DNA from 4 places in the Blautia sp. HA8986 genome. Region 4 is predicted to be linked to each of the others. Evidence: riboswitches for the same ligand, from Rfam matches in the RefSeq annotation. Region 4 holds a riboswitch; each other region holds the start of a gene.
What was found. A riboswitch is a leader RNA that binds a small molecule or an ion and turns the genes downstream of it on or off. The one in region 4 is predicted to bind cyclic di-GMP.

Region 1: another riboswitch for cyclic di-GMP. It lies ahead of AC04Q4_RS06470 (PAS domain-containing protein); the one in region 4 lies ahead of AC04Q4_RS05665 (transporter substrate-binding domain-containing protein).
Region 2: another riboswitch for cyclic di-GMP. It lies ahead of AC04Q4_RS11595 (response regulator); the one in region 4 lies ahead of AC04Q4_RS05665 (transporter substrate-binding domain-containing protein).
Region 3: another riboswitch for cyclic di-GMP. It lies ahead of AC04Q4_RS07510 (extracellular solute-binding protein); the one in region 4 lies ahead of AC04Q4_RS05665 (transporter substrate-binding domain-containing protein).

The regions. Positions count from the first base shown of each region.
Region 1 covers NZ_JBWLUQ010000001.1:1,378,571-1,381,773, forward strand. Annotated here, with positions in the region: gene AC04Q4_RS06470 (PAS domain-containing protein) at 182-1,813, opposite strand; cyclic di-GMP riboswitch class I at 1,960-2,035, opposite strand; gene gnpA (1,3-beta-galactosyl-N-acetylhexosamine phosphorylase) at 2,113-3,203, opposite strand, start outside.
Region 2 covers NZ_JBWLUQ010000001.1:2,503,597-2,506,799, reverse strand. Annotated here, with positions in the region: gene AC04Q4_RS11600 (MATE family efflux transporter) at 138-1,493, shown strand; cyclic di-GMP riboswitch class I at 1,638-1,728, shown strand; gene AC04Q4_RS11595 (response regulator) at 1,937-3,203, shown strand, end outside.
Region 3 covers NZ_JBWLUQ010000001.1:1,606,859-1,610,061, forward strand. Annotated here, with positions in the region: gene AC04Q4_RS07510 (extracellular solute-binding protein) at 1-1,438, opposite strand, end outside; cyclic di-GMP riboswitch class I at 1,538-1,613, opposite strand; gene AC04Q4_RS07515 (helix-turn-helix domain-containing protein) at 1,757-2,089, opposite strand; gene AC04Q4_RS07520 (hypothetical protein) at 2,259-2,732, opposite strand; gene AC04Q4_RS07525 (hypothetical protein) at 2,865-3,185, opposite strand.
Region 4 covers NZ_JBWLUQ010000001.1:1,230,637-1,233,839, forward strand. Annotated here, with positions in the region: gene AC04Q4_RS05660 (ATP-binding protein) at 1-1,127, opposite strand, end outside; gene AC04Q4_RS05665 (transporter substrate-binding domain-containing protein) at 1,111-1,926, opposite strand; cyclic di-GMP riboswitch class I at 2,044-2,119, opposite strand; gene AC04Q4_RS05670 (MATE family efflux transporter) at 2,421-3,203, shown strand, end outside.

The DNA of each region.
Region 1 (3,203 bases), 150 kb from region 4:
TACGTCCTTTCTCATAAAATTTTCCAGACAAAAAACTGTTACAATAGATCATATCTTCTACTGTAACAGCTTTTATATCCTACTTTTGCGATAGGTTTAATTATATTATTGTCTTTTTCTTCTGTCAATGGTGGCAGCTGATTTCACAGAATCTTCACGATTCGGCCACGTAACTGCGGGACTAGATCTCCACAAGCTTCTCTTCTGTAGTATCCTGAGCCATGAGCAGTACTTCCTCTGCCTTTCCCTCTTTCCATGTAAGTGGAGAGATTGCAATAGATTTAAACTGTTTCTCATCCCTGGTACAATATTCAAAACGGTAAATATCATCCGGCCCTTTCAGCATTTTCCGTATATTTTCCACTGAAAAAGCCTGCTTCAGGGTAAGATTACCGGAAACGGTCTTAAATCTGGATGCCATATACTCTACAAATTCGCAATATTTTCCCTCCGGTTTACATGCAGAGTCATTCATATTCTGACTGTAAAAATGATAAATATCCCGTTCCAGATCACATGCTACATAACAGTCAACAAGCTTCACCGTACCTTTAATCAGCTGATTCATGATCCTGTTCTGGTTGGTTATTTCCTTAAGATTTTCTTCTTTTCTTTTTACTTCTGTGACATCACTTACAAAACCCAACGCATAACGGGGCGTATCCCCGGCAGAGTCCCGGATGATCACATTTCGTATCCAGCGCATATTTCCGTTCATCAGGATCCTGCACTCCAGATTGATTTCTTCGCTTCCCTCTTCCAGCTTCCTGGCAATATAAGCCCGATCATAAAATTGTTTCATCATTTCACGGTCTTCCCAAACCACATAAGTATCCGTGAAACGACCGATCATCTCATCCCATGTGATGTTTTTCTCGAACATTCCTGCCAGCTCTCCCTCCATTTTCATGGAATCAAAACTGTTTTCTTTAAGATCCACATAATATTCACAGAGGTTGGCTTTCGTGTATGCGCGGTGAAAAGCATCTGCTCTCCTAGTGTACTGCGCTGCTTTTTTCTCTTTATCAATATTTACAAAAATTCCCACCATATGAAAAGCGGTTCCATCCGCACAGCGGCTGACTTCGCCCTTGTCCCTGAACCACTGATAACTGCCGTCTGCCAGACGCATCCGGTATTCCACATCATATTTTGTCTCGTCTGTACAATCCCGAAAAGCATCATAAAAAGCCCTGTCAACCATTTCAATATCACCGGGATGGACTCCTGCTTGCCAGGTTTCCAGGCTGTCGGGAAAATCCAGTATATTGTGGTATCCCAGCATTTTTCGAAATTCATAACTAAAAAAAACATCTGTGGGTTTTCCATGCTGATCACATTTCACAGACCAGAAGCCTGAGCTTATGACCTGGTTGACCAGCTGCATGTTTTCCTGCATCTCATCAATATGAGCAGACAAAATCCAGAGCGGTGTTCCCTCATTGTCAAAGGAATCTGTTTTATAGGCACGTATTTTCACAGGTGCTCCTTCTTTATTCAGCATCTTTACATCCTCTGAACCATGAATCTTCACCAAACGCTCATTCCGAATAAAATCATCATTCTCACCACAGAATACATTTTTCAGTGATCCCGAAACCACTTCCATAAATTCTTCATAACCGTATCCCAGATTATGCAGAAAAAATTCACTCACATATGCTATGGTAAGATCCTCGTCATAATAACCGGCTATAATGCCTACCGCCTGATTATCTTCAAGGGCAATACTTATGGCAGCATATGACTCCCTGCAAAGCTTAAAATCACCAGACGAATATAATTTTTCTCCTTTAAACAACTCCGTATTCATCAATCATTCACTCCGTATTCCCAACTGCAGCAGTTTTCCCGAGTTTGATCCATGACGCACGGGCATATACTCTCACGTATTTTTACACACTAAAAAAAACAGGGTCAGGATATAGACATGCAACTATACCGTTCCCTGTTTCTAATCCCTGCAACTGGCTGCCATTTTAAAGGCCCTATAGCTTTGCGTCACAGCTTTTCAACTGCTTTGCCCATATATTCTTTTCTTAGATCTGTACTATTATACCCTTACTTACAGGCACTGTCAACAGCTCTTCCTGATTTATCTGAGCTGCTTTTTTAAATCTGATACCAACGGATCTCATTGGCCTCCAGATGAAGGTCAAAGCTGCTTCCATCGCCTGTGTAAACAACAGTATCCTGTGGCTCATAAGTGTTGTTTACCACACAGTATTTACCATTTTCTACATAAGCGTGCACTTCCACATTGTAATTGGAAGAAAACCAGCAGTGAAGTTCCTCCTCTGCCGCCGCAGACCAGAGCACCGCCCTGTAAAGGACACGGCTGTTGCAGAAGCTGTAAGGAAGTCCGCTGATATAAACGCCGCGTCCTTTTCCAAATGTTTTTACTGCCATCTGCACCTCCTGGTCTTTCTGGATCAGGATTTCTGTCTCAGGCAGTGCAAAAATATTCTTTTTTCCTTCGCCAAAATCTACAGTTCCGTCTGTATCTTCCAGGATAAAATGGTTCTTATGCTCTTCCCAGTTATACTTATCTGTGTTGAGATTAAATCCTCGTTCTTCCTCCACACCTAAAATATCATCCAGCTGGAAGAATTTTCCCTGCCACTGATGAGCAGCCGGTTCCCCTACACCAATGAAACCGCCGCCATTATAAACAAATTTTCTCACAGCTGTAAGGATCTCAGGATCAGCCCAGTTCGCTCCGCCGGACTGTGCAGTGTCCGCGTCTCCCACATTGATGATCACATCGAAATCTTTTAAAATATCTTTGTTCTCACGGATATCGTCAAAACTGATAAAAGAAACATCAAATGGTGCACCGCTTAAGGCCTCGATAATTCCGAAATACGAATAATTCTGCTTGTAATAGATTGCATGATGTACCATATGGTTACCCCAGGAGCGCATTTTTCCCCAGCAGTTCAGGACTGCCACACGTTTCACGCAGTAAGGTGTTGTTCCCCGGATATTGTCATAAAGCACACGGAATTCCTGGCAGACTTCTTTAATATACTGTACAAAATCCGGGAACTCCAGAGCCAGCTTCAGATAACCGCCGTAACCGATTCTCTGGATCGGGCTTCGGAGAATCGCTCTTCTTGCTGTCACCCAGTTTACTTTCGCTTCTTTTACAGGATCGCCACCTTCATGGAAAGTATCCGGGAAAAAGTATGGCAGAAATCTTC
Region 2 (3,203 bases), 1.3 Mb from region 4:
TCCACTCAATGACAGGATGGAGCTGTATTTTGAGGACTTCGATATGGACGGATTGCCTGCGAAAGATGAGTCAGTCAGGCATTTTGTCAGATATGCCACAGGATTATAAATTCTAAGAACTAAGGAAGAACTGTTGTATGTTAAATAAAAAAGATTTCTTGAAATATGCATCAAAATTAGCATTTCCGATCATGATTCAAAATCTGATCGGAACACTGGTAAATGTTGCTGATACCGTAATGCTGGGATATGTAAGCCAGACTGCCATGTCGGCTTCGTCCCTTGCCAACCAGTATACATTTATTCTTTTCTGTTTATATTACGGCATGGCCACAGGTACCTCGGTTTTATGTGCCCAGTACTGGGGAAAGGGGGATAAAAAGACAGTAGAAAAGATTCTCGGCCTGGCAGAGAGAATCTCGCTGATCGTTTCTCTTGTATTTTTCGTTATCTCCTTTTCCATGCCGACTACGATTATGAAGATTTTCACAAACAGTCCGGATACTATTGCTGCCGGCAGTGAATATTTGAAGGTAATCTCATTTTCCTTTATGTTTATGGGATTCTCTCAGGTTTTTATGAGTGCTCTTCGAAGTGTCGGAAAAATAATGATACCTTCTGTTACATACATTGTATCTCTTTGTGTCAATGTGCTTTGTAATGCCTCCTTTATCTTTGGATTGTTTGGACTTCCAAAGCTTGGCGTTACAGGTGTTGCTCTTGGTACTGTTATTGCCAGAATCGCAGAGGTATTGATTTGTCTCATCTATTCATTAAACAGCTCCGATGTCAGATTCCGGATAAAATATTTCTTTGCAAAATCTGGTATTCTGTTTCGGGACTTTATGAAAATTGCCTCTCCGGCTGTAATAAATGATGTTGTCTGGAGCTTTGCCAGCTCAGCATTTGCAGCGATTCTTGGCCACATTGGTGATGATATGGTTGCCGCAAATGCCGTTGCTGTTATGGTGGTAAATATTGGTGCTATCGCCTGTCGCGGCTTTGCCAACGCTACTACCATTATTATCAGCCAGGAGCTTGGTAAAGACCATAAGGATACAGCAAGAGAATATGGGAAACGTATGCTGATAATAACAATTATTGTAAGTCTGATCGGATGTGCCATTATTTTGGCAGTCCGTCCTATGATACTTGATTTCTACCGGGATAAACTGACAGAGACAGCCATTTATTATCTTGGCATTTTTATAGTTATGACCACCTGGCGTCTTGTGGGAGAGGGTATCAATACCTGTCTTATATGCGGCTGTTTCAGAGGCGGTGGTGATTCCAGGTTTGGAATGATCGTGGATTCCATATTTATGTGGCTTGTTGCAGTTCCTCTTACTTTCCTTGCAGCATATGTTTTAAAACTGCCGCCTGTCTGGGTATATTTTATAATGACTCTGGATGAGTTCGAAAAAATGCCTGTGGTATTCATCCACTATTTCAGAAATAAGTGGCTTACGAACATTACCAGAGATTTTGACTGATCATGTGGCTGCAGCTATCAGAACTGTATAGATCAACGGAGACTTACCGGACGATGAGAGAAGAAATACTTGGAATTTTAATAAAATTTAAAGGGATATATTGACGTGGTAAACTTATGGTATTATTCTTATCAAAGAAAATAAAATAATAAAGAGCAAAACGGTTGAAAAGCCGTGACGCAAAGCCAAATGGGACTAAAGTCAGAGAAATTGACCATGTCAGCCGGTTGCCACTGTTTTTATATGAATAAAGATGTGATAAAGAGAAATGCCAGCATTTTTTATGCTATATAAATATGTGATGATTTAGAAAAAACATAGCAAGGGCACCTGCAGACTTATCTGACAGGTGCCTTTTTTTCGTGGCTGGAATTAATGAAAAGCAGAATGGATCAGGATAGCAATAGCATAAGATGGGGGAGAATTTCTAAGAAATGAGTTGTATAAGGAACTATGAAGATAAAATATATTCTTCAAACATGACAGCACTTGGAGATAATGTATTTGAGGCACTTCAGAAAACAATAGTAAATAATGGTGGAGTAGGCACGATCACGGGCTATTTTGATTCAGAGCTGACTATTTTGTCAGTAAGTGAACTGTTGTTATATAATATTGGTTATACATATGAGTCTTTTATGAAGCAGACAAAAGGTTCCCTTAAGAATCTTTTTTACGGTGAAAATGTCAGCTTTCTGGATGAAGAACGTTTCCCCTTTATCAAAGGGAGAGGAGAAGGGCGGATTCTTACAGCAGACGGATCTCCGATCAATGTGTATCTTTATAAGGAGAATACAACAGATAAGAATGGTCAGGAAATCTGGGCGATGTCTGTACAGGTTAACTGGGAATATGAGAATCTGACCCTGATAAACGGAGCAATCTGTTCCGGACACTGGTATTTTGATTGTGACGAAAACGGCAAAATCGTTGATGTAAGCTGGAGTCATGCTTTTCGAAGAATGCTGGGCTATCAAGATATTCTGGATTTTCCGAATAAACTTGATTCCTGGTCAGAGCTTTTGCACCCGCAGGATAAAGAAAGGGTGATGAATCAGCTTTATTCAGCGATTGCAGATAGGACCAATCAGATAAAATATAATGTAGAATACCGTCTCAGAATGAAGGATAACAGATATCAGTGGTTTCGTGCATCAGCAGAAGTGATACGCCGCGTGGATGGTACGGCCAACAGGATTGCGGGAATTTTTGTTAATATCGATACAGAGAAAAAAAGAATTATACAGGAACAGAAGTTAGCTGCCCTTCACCGTGCTTTTACAAAGTCGAATTTATGCGAATATTATGTAAATCTGGAAAAAAATTCTTTTGATACCTTTAAGGTGGAAGCTTCTTTGATGACTGCATTTGAAAAAAGCCATACCTGGGATGAACTTATCAGTCATTTTGTAGAATATTATGTTATAGATGAGAACAAAAAGGCAGTAACAGATTTCTATAATCGTTCTTATATCGCAGAAAAATTAAAGGGTCTGGAGACGGAGCTGAGTTTGGAATGCCGTATCATACTGAACGGAAAAGAACGCTGGGTACGCAATGTGATCATGCGTGGTGAAATAGAAGATTCTGAATATGCCATGATTTTCCTCAGAGATATTACAGAGGCAAAGGAAGAAAATATAAAGCTGCAAAAAATGGCTTCTGATAATGCTAACAAGGAACAGCTGATCCAGAGTATGGTGCGTCTGG
Region 3 (3,203 bases), 380 kb from region 4:
CCCGGCTGCTGGTGCATTCTCCTTTATACATAGAGGAAGTGAAATAATAATATGGTGCCAGAGCCAGCTGTGCATCATTTTCTTCTCTGATCGTAGTTAAAATGGAAGATGCTGCATCACGGCCATTTCTATCGTTCAGTGAAATGGAATATTCATTTTCAAAATTCACCGTTGCTTTTTCTTCTGGATCTTTACGATTCATTACACTGCGCAAAGTATCATAAGCCTGTGTTTCATCCATTTCCCCTGACAGTAATCCGTGAACAGCCTCAAGACTTGCATCAAATGATTTTTGAGCGGAATATCGGATATAAACAGCATTATTGTTAATTTCCTCTTCCAGTCCAGGCACATCCTGCATCATGGTTGGAACATCTGTATTCAATGAAATAACACCGCTTCCATCCGCAATCAGTTTTTGCCCCTCTTCTGAAATCATACAATCCAGCACATCCAGTGCAGTATCCAGTTTCTCCCGGTCTTTTTCCAGGTTTTTGTTAAATGCAATGTTTAAGGACGGAGTCATGTACACATAGGATTCATCCGATGTCTGTGAAAAATAAGGAATACGGGTCAGCTCCGCATCCATCTGTTTCTGCAGCTGCTGCATAACCGTCGGATGTCCATGAAACATTGCTGATTTTCCCTCGACAAACATCTGGATTCCTGTATCGACGTCAATATTGATATCTTCTTTACCAAAGTGCGAGTCTTTCAGAAACTGGCTGGTTTCTGAAAAAATACGTTTCCATAATGCATCATCAAACTTTACTTCATCCGATGCAGTCTCTGCACCGTTTCGCCATTCAATACCATCCAGGCTTGTGAACTCACCGATTGCCGCCGCCTGGATGATCTCATTATTAGACCAGTCTTCACCAAGATCCATGGAATACGGTTTTATGCCATTATCATAAAACTGCTGACAGGCCTGTACATATTCCTCATAATTTTCTGGAATCTTTACGCCATACTGATCAAACAGTGTTTTGTTGGCAATGATCGTCTGCGGAATACCACAGATTGGCAGCCACTGGATTTCATCCTCCTCATTCTTATAATATTGCACCGCATAAGAATAATACTTGGAAACAACATCATAAGAAGCAAAATCCATAAGATAAGGCTGTAAGTCCTGTGCATCTGTTCCAGAGAATCGACGTACTGTTATGATATCCGGTAATTCATCATGTTCTTTAAAATAACTGTATAAATCGGTATCATTGTTACCAATAATAAATTCAATATCCTGATCAGGAAACTGTTCATGGATATAGGGTGCAATATTTTTCATCAAACGATTTTCCCACAGATAAACGGTAAGATGATCATCATTTTTAGATACTTCTTTCTTTGACTGTCCACATCCAGACAAGACAGCAGATGCTACAAGTACACCTGACACCACTGCAATCAGACAACGTTTTGCCTTTTTCATACTTTTATTTTCCTCATTCTTTCCTGATAAAATCATTATTGTTACGCCTATGAAATAACACCGTAAAAAAGCACCGTCAGACAGACAGTGCACCTCATTTTATGCAACTGGCTGCCATTTTACAGGCCCTGTAGCTTTGCGTCCCAGACTTTCATCTGGTTTGCCGATTTCCTTATTATAGATATAGCTTTTAAACTTATGCCAAAAAAAACTAATTTTATTATACTTTAACGTTCTACTATGCACAAGAAAAAAATTACCGTTTTAACGTTCAAAAACAAAAAAAAGAACAGCCGATATATACATCGAACCGTTCTCCTACTTCCGAAGTCCACGCAGCATTGACATCACTGTTTCCTGCTCATTTGTATTCAGATCGTTCCATATCCTTAAAACTTCTTCCTGCTCTTCTGTCAGATTCTCTGAATTACCTTCCTGAAAAAACTGCGATAATGTCACGCCCAAAGCTGCACATATTTTTTCAAGTGTGATCAGCGACGGCAGGTTTTTCTGCGCCATGATCCTTCCCAGTGACGACTGGGAAATTCCAGACAGTTGCGATAATCTGTATTTACTGATATCACGCTTTTCACATAAAGATGTTATTTTATCCGCAATATACTTCTCTACCTGCAAGTAACTATACCTCATTTCCGCTATTACATGTTCTTATTGTACCTGTAATAATGAAAAAATATTAGCAATCAATTTTGCAAGTATTCATTCCCATTATAGGAAGTATACGGATAAAAAATATAAAGATACTTTCGTTTCCGCAAAAGTCATTTTCGCTTGTGACCTCCGACTCGTTATGCTTATTCTACACCGTCCTTACACCCCGATCAGTCCCTCTCTCCGTCTTATCTTTTCCAGCTACCGCCTGCTTCTGCTGTGTCAGTTTTCTATCTTCTTTTCCCACATCCTTAACCACAGCATTCGCTTCGGTGCTTGTTCCCCACTCATCTGCTCTTCCTTCATTTCTTTCTGCTATCTGCAGTTCTCTTCTCTCCTTCACACCTTTTTCTTCCAGGTTACAAAAGCTCTGCAGATACGGAAGCACATGATTCTGCATGTCTGTCAAATCTTCCATATACTTTTGGAACTCTTCATTTCCTTTGCCTTTCTGGTAATTGATCCAACACTCATCTGTAAGCTTCATTTCATTATCATGCTTCAACTGACTCACAATACCGCCATGTCCATTTCCAATATCCATTGACTTCTTAAAATGATGCAGCTTCTGTTCACCTTTTTCCGCATAATATACAGTCACATATATCTTTGCGATTTTCATAAGTTCGTCTGTTTTTGGATCACGTTTTGCATACCATTCTTTATCTCACATTATATTAACGATCCCTTCCTGTCTGCTGTGGTTCTTTTTATGAGCACAATGGTAATCTTCGGCAGTTTGTAATAGAGAAATTCATCTCCATCCACCTCCACATTTATCAAACGTAATATTACGGATCATATTCCGGTTGATCAGCTGTGTTCCTTTCTTTACAGTATCTACTTGCACCCACTGGGCATCTGCTGCCATCAGCTTTCCTTTGATCGCGCCGACCTCGTTAAACAGGCTTACCACACATTCTCTTCCCATATACTGCTCTAATAATGATCCGTCCATATCTTTCCATTCCTTTCCATTTTCATTCATGATCACGATATTGTTTGCTTCCTGCAGCATAGTCATCATATTGATCATGTTCAGATTATTGATTGCAACCATAGTAGCTACATCCATTTGCTTTCCCCCTTCATC
Region 4 (3,203 bases):
TCGGCATAATGGTCAGCAATATCGACCATGCCGCAGATTCCATTGATCGGTGTACGGATATCATGACTCATCCTTTGAAGAAATTCTGTCTTCGCCCGATTGGCTGCCTCTGCCTTTTTTGCTGCTATCAGAAGCTCATCTTTATATTTTTCCTCTTTTTCCAGCTCCTGTTTCTGATGTGCCTGATTAGTTTTGTATCCCCAGAACAGGAATATACTGAATATCAGGAAATAAAGAAAAATGACACCTGTCACACTTAATGGAAGATTATGGAATACTTCCGTATCCTGAAGATACGCATAAATATAGTAATCACGCTGCTTCAGCATAATTCCATAACATCCGGTTCCTTCATTCTTCAAATGATAAATGTGCTGACTATCTGTATGCTTTTTCATTGCCTGAACAACTTCGTTGTCGGCTGTATTCTGTCCCAACAGGCTATCATCATTGCTGGCAACAACTATCCCATTGTCGGCAACAATAATCGTTCCATCTTTCTGGACACTATAGCCATTTAAAAGACCCTGTATCGTCAGTGTATAATTTCTGATAAATTCCGGTGGTGTATAATAATAAACTGCAACGATACCCGGTGCATCTTTTCTGGCACAGGCTGCAATGTCAATACGAGACCCGTCTCCCCTGGTAAACCGTTCTGAATAAGTTCTTTCTTCATATCCTGCAAAATCCATGATAATGTCTTTTTGCAGATACTCTGTAATCTCATCGCTCAGAGATTCATCCATGCTGTATTCACATTCCGTCTTTCCTTCTGTATTCAGCACAAGGATACCATCCACCCAGAGAGTCTGAATATTTTCTTTCAGAAAATTTCGGCTTAACTGACCTCCGTTTTCTGTTTCCATATTAATATTTGTACTCATCTGTCTGGCACTTTCAATGGCACGGAGGAGACTTTTTGATTCCGAAGACTCAATATAATGGGTATAGGTTGAGCACTGCACTTTGACATAGTTTACAATCTCTACCATCCTTTTCTCTGCTTCCGCTTTTTCCGCATAAAAAAAATAAAACAGAGAAACTACAGCCACACAAATTCCAATCAGACCGCCAACCAGCTGGATTCGTTTTTCTTTTGTCTTTCTCTTAATATCCAAGATCATCCACCTCCAGATATTTCTCCGGATCATCCAGATATTTTCCAATAATTTTCAGGGATGTACCATCCTGACGCATTTCTTCCAGAGTCTGTTCCAACTGCTCACAGATTCCTCTGTCATCATTTTTTGCAAAAGCAACTCCTATCCCGGTGATCATCAGAGGTTCTCCCAGGATACGGAAGCTTGCATCATAATCTTTCATATACTGGACAATTGATTCCTCATGTGCGGCAACTGCATCCACATACCCTTTCCCCAGAAAAGTATAGATCAGTTCCCTGTGACCAAGACTGATCAGATTTCCAAGCTTTGGGATTCTTTCATCCGTACGGTTCAGAAAGATGCCTTCCGGTTTGGTTGTAGACTGGACTGCAAGATTCTTTCCCTCCAGGTCGCTCAGCTTATAAATATCGCTGTTCTCGTTTACTGCTACCACCTGACGGCTTGCTATGTATGGACCTGCCCAACGGTAATCATCAAGGCGTCCTTCCATGGAAAAGCAGCCCATGATACAATCAATCTCTCTGCTCTCCACCAGTTCTTTTTTCTCTTCCCAGTCAATCTGGACAACATTCACCTGATAGCCCATTCTTTTGAAGGCTTCTGTAGCCAGTTCTACATCTATACCTGTCGGTACACCATCCTCATTCAGGTAATTGTATGGCGGATAACTGTCGCTTCCAAGCGTTATGACCGGCTTTTCGGTTTCTTTTTTACTGCTGTCTGTATTTTTACACCCTGTCAGGATGACCGCTAAAATTCCCGCAAGCAGAATGCCTGCGATCACTCTTTTTCCTTTCATTTTCCTTCTATCTCCTGCTATTTTTTCAAACTTAAATTCCTGCTAAAATCATTATGGTTATGTTTATGAAATGACATCGTCAAAAAAAACGCTGTCCCACAGACAGCGCACACCATTTCATGCAACTGGCGACCATTTTACAGGCCCTGTAGCTTTGCGTCACAGACTTTCGTCTGCTTTGCTGATTTTCCTATTATAGCTTTTACACTTATTCCAAAGCATTAATGTAATGTTATTATACTCTCATGTTCCACTGTACACAAGAAAAACATTACCATTTTAATGCTTAAAAATGCCTCTTATTTTTCATCACAGAACCGTTCTGCAGCAGTTGATTTCCAGAAAGAAAAAATGCCTGTTTCACAGGACACCTTATTTCACTATTGAAAGCTGTCCATTTTCATGCTAATATATCCAATTAGACAGTGCAGCGGATATTCTTTGTCCGCTGCACTATTTAGCCAATATTTATCAAACACTAAACCGGAGGAAGTATGAATCAAAAAAGTACATCTGCTCCCATAGCAGAAAACAAGATGGGCACAATGCCCGTAGGGAAGCTTGTGCTGAACATGTCCCTGCCTATGATGATCTCCATGCTGGTGCAGGCTTTATACAACATTGTGGACAGCGTCTTTGTAGCCATGCTGTCCGAGAATGCACTGACTGCAGTTTCCATGGCTTTCCCGCTGCAGACACTTCTTATTGCGGTAGGTGCCGGAACCGGAGTTGGTATGAACGCGCTGCTTTCCAAATCACTTGGGGAAAAGAATTTTGACAAAGCCAACCGCACAGCCAGCAATGCAGCTTTTCTTTACGCATTAAGCTATCTGGTATTCCTGGTTCTTGGACTTACTGTAGTAAAACCTTTTTATGCCAGCCAGCTACACAGTTCCGATCCTGAGATCATGAAATTCGGAATCGAATACTTAAGCACAGTTATGATCTTTTCCTTTGGCCTTTTTGGTCAGTTCTTCTTTGAACGACTGCTTACATCCACCGGAAAAACCATTTTCAGCATGACCTCCCAGTTATGCGGTGCCATCACCAACATCATCCTTGACCCGATCCTGATCTTTGGTCTTCTTGGTGCTCCGAAAATGGGCGTAACAGGTGCTGCTGTTGCTACTGTGATTGGTCAGTGTATCGCCTGTATCGTTGCCGGGCTTTGCAACCATAAATTTAATCATGAGGTCCGTCTCAGTTTCCATGGCTTCCGCCCGGAGCCGCAGATTATCGGTCATATTTATGCAGTAGGTATTCCATCCATTATCATG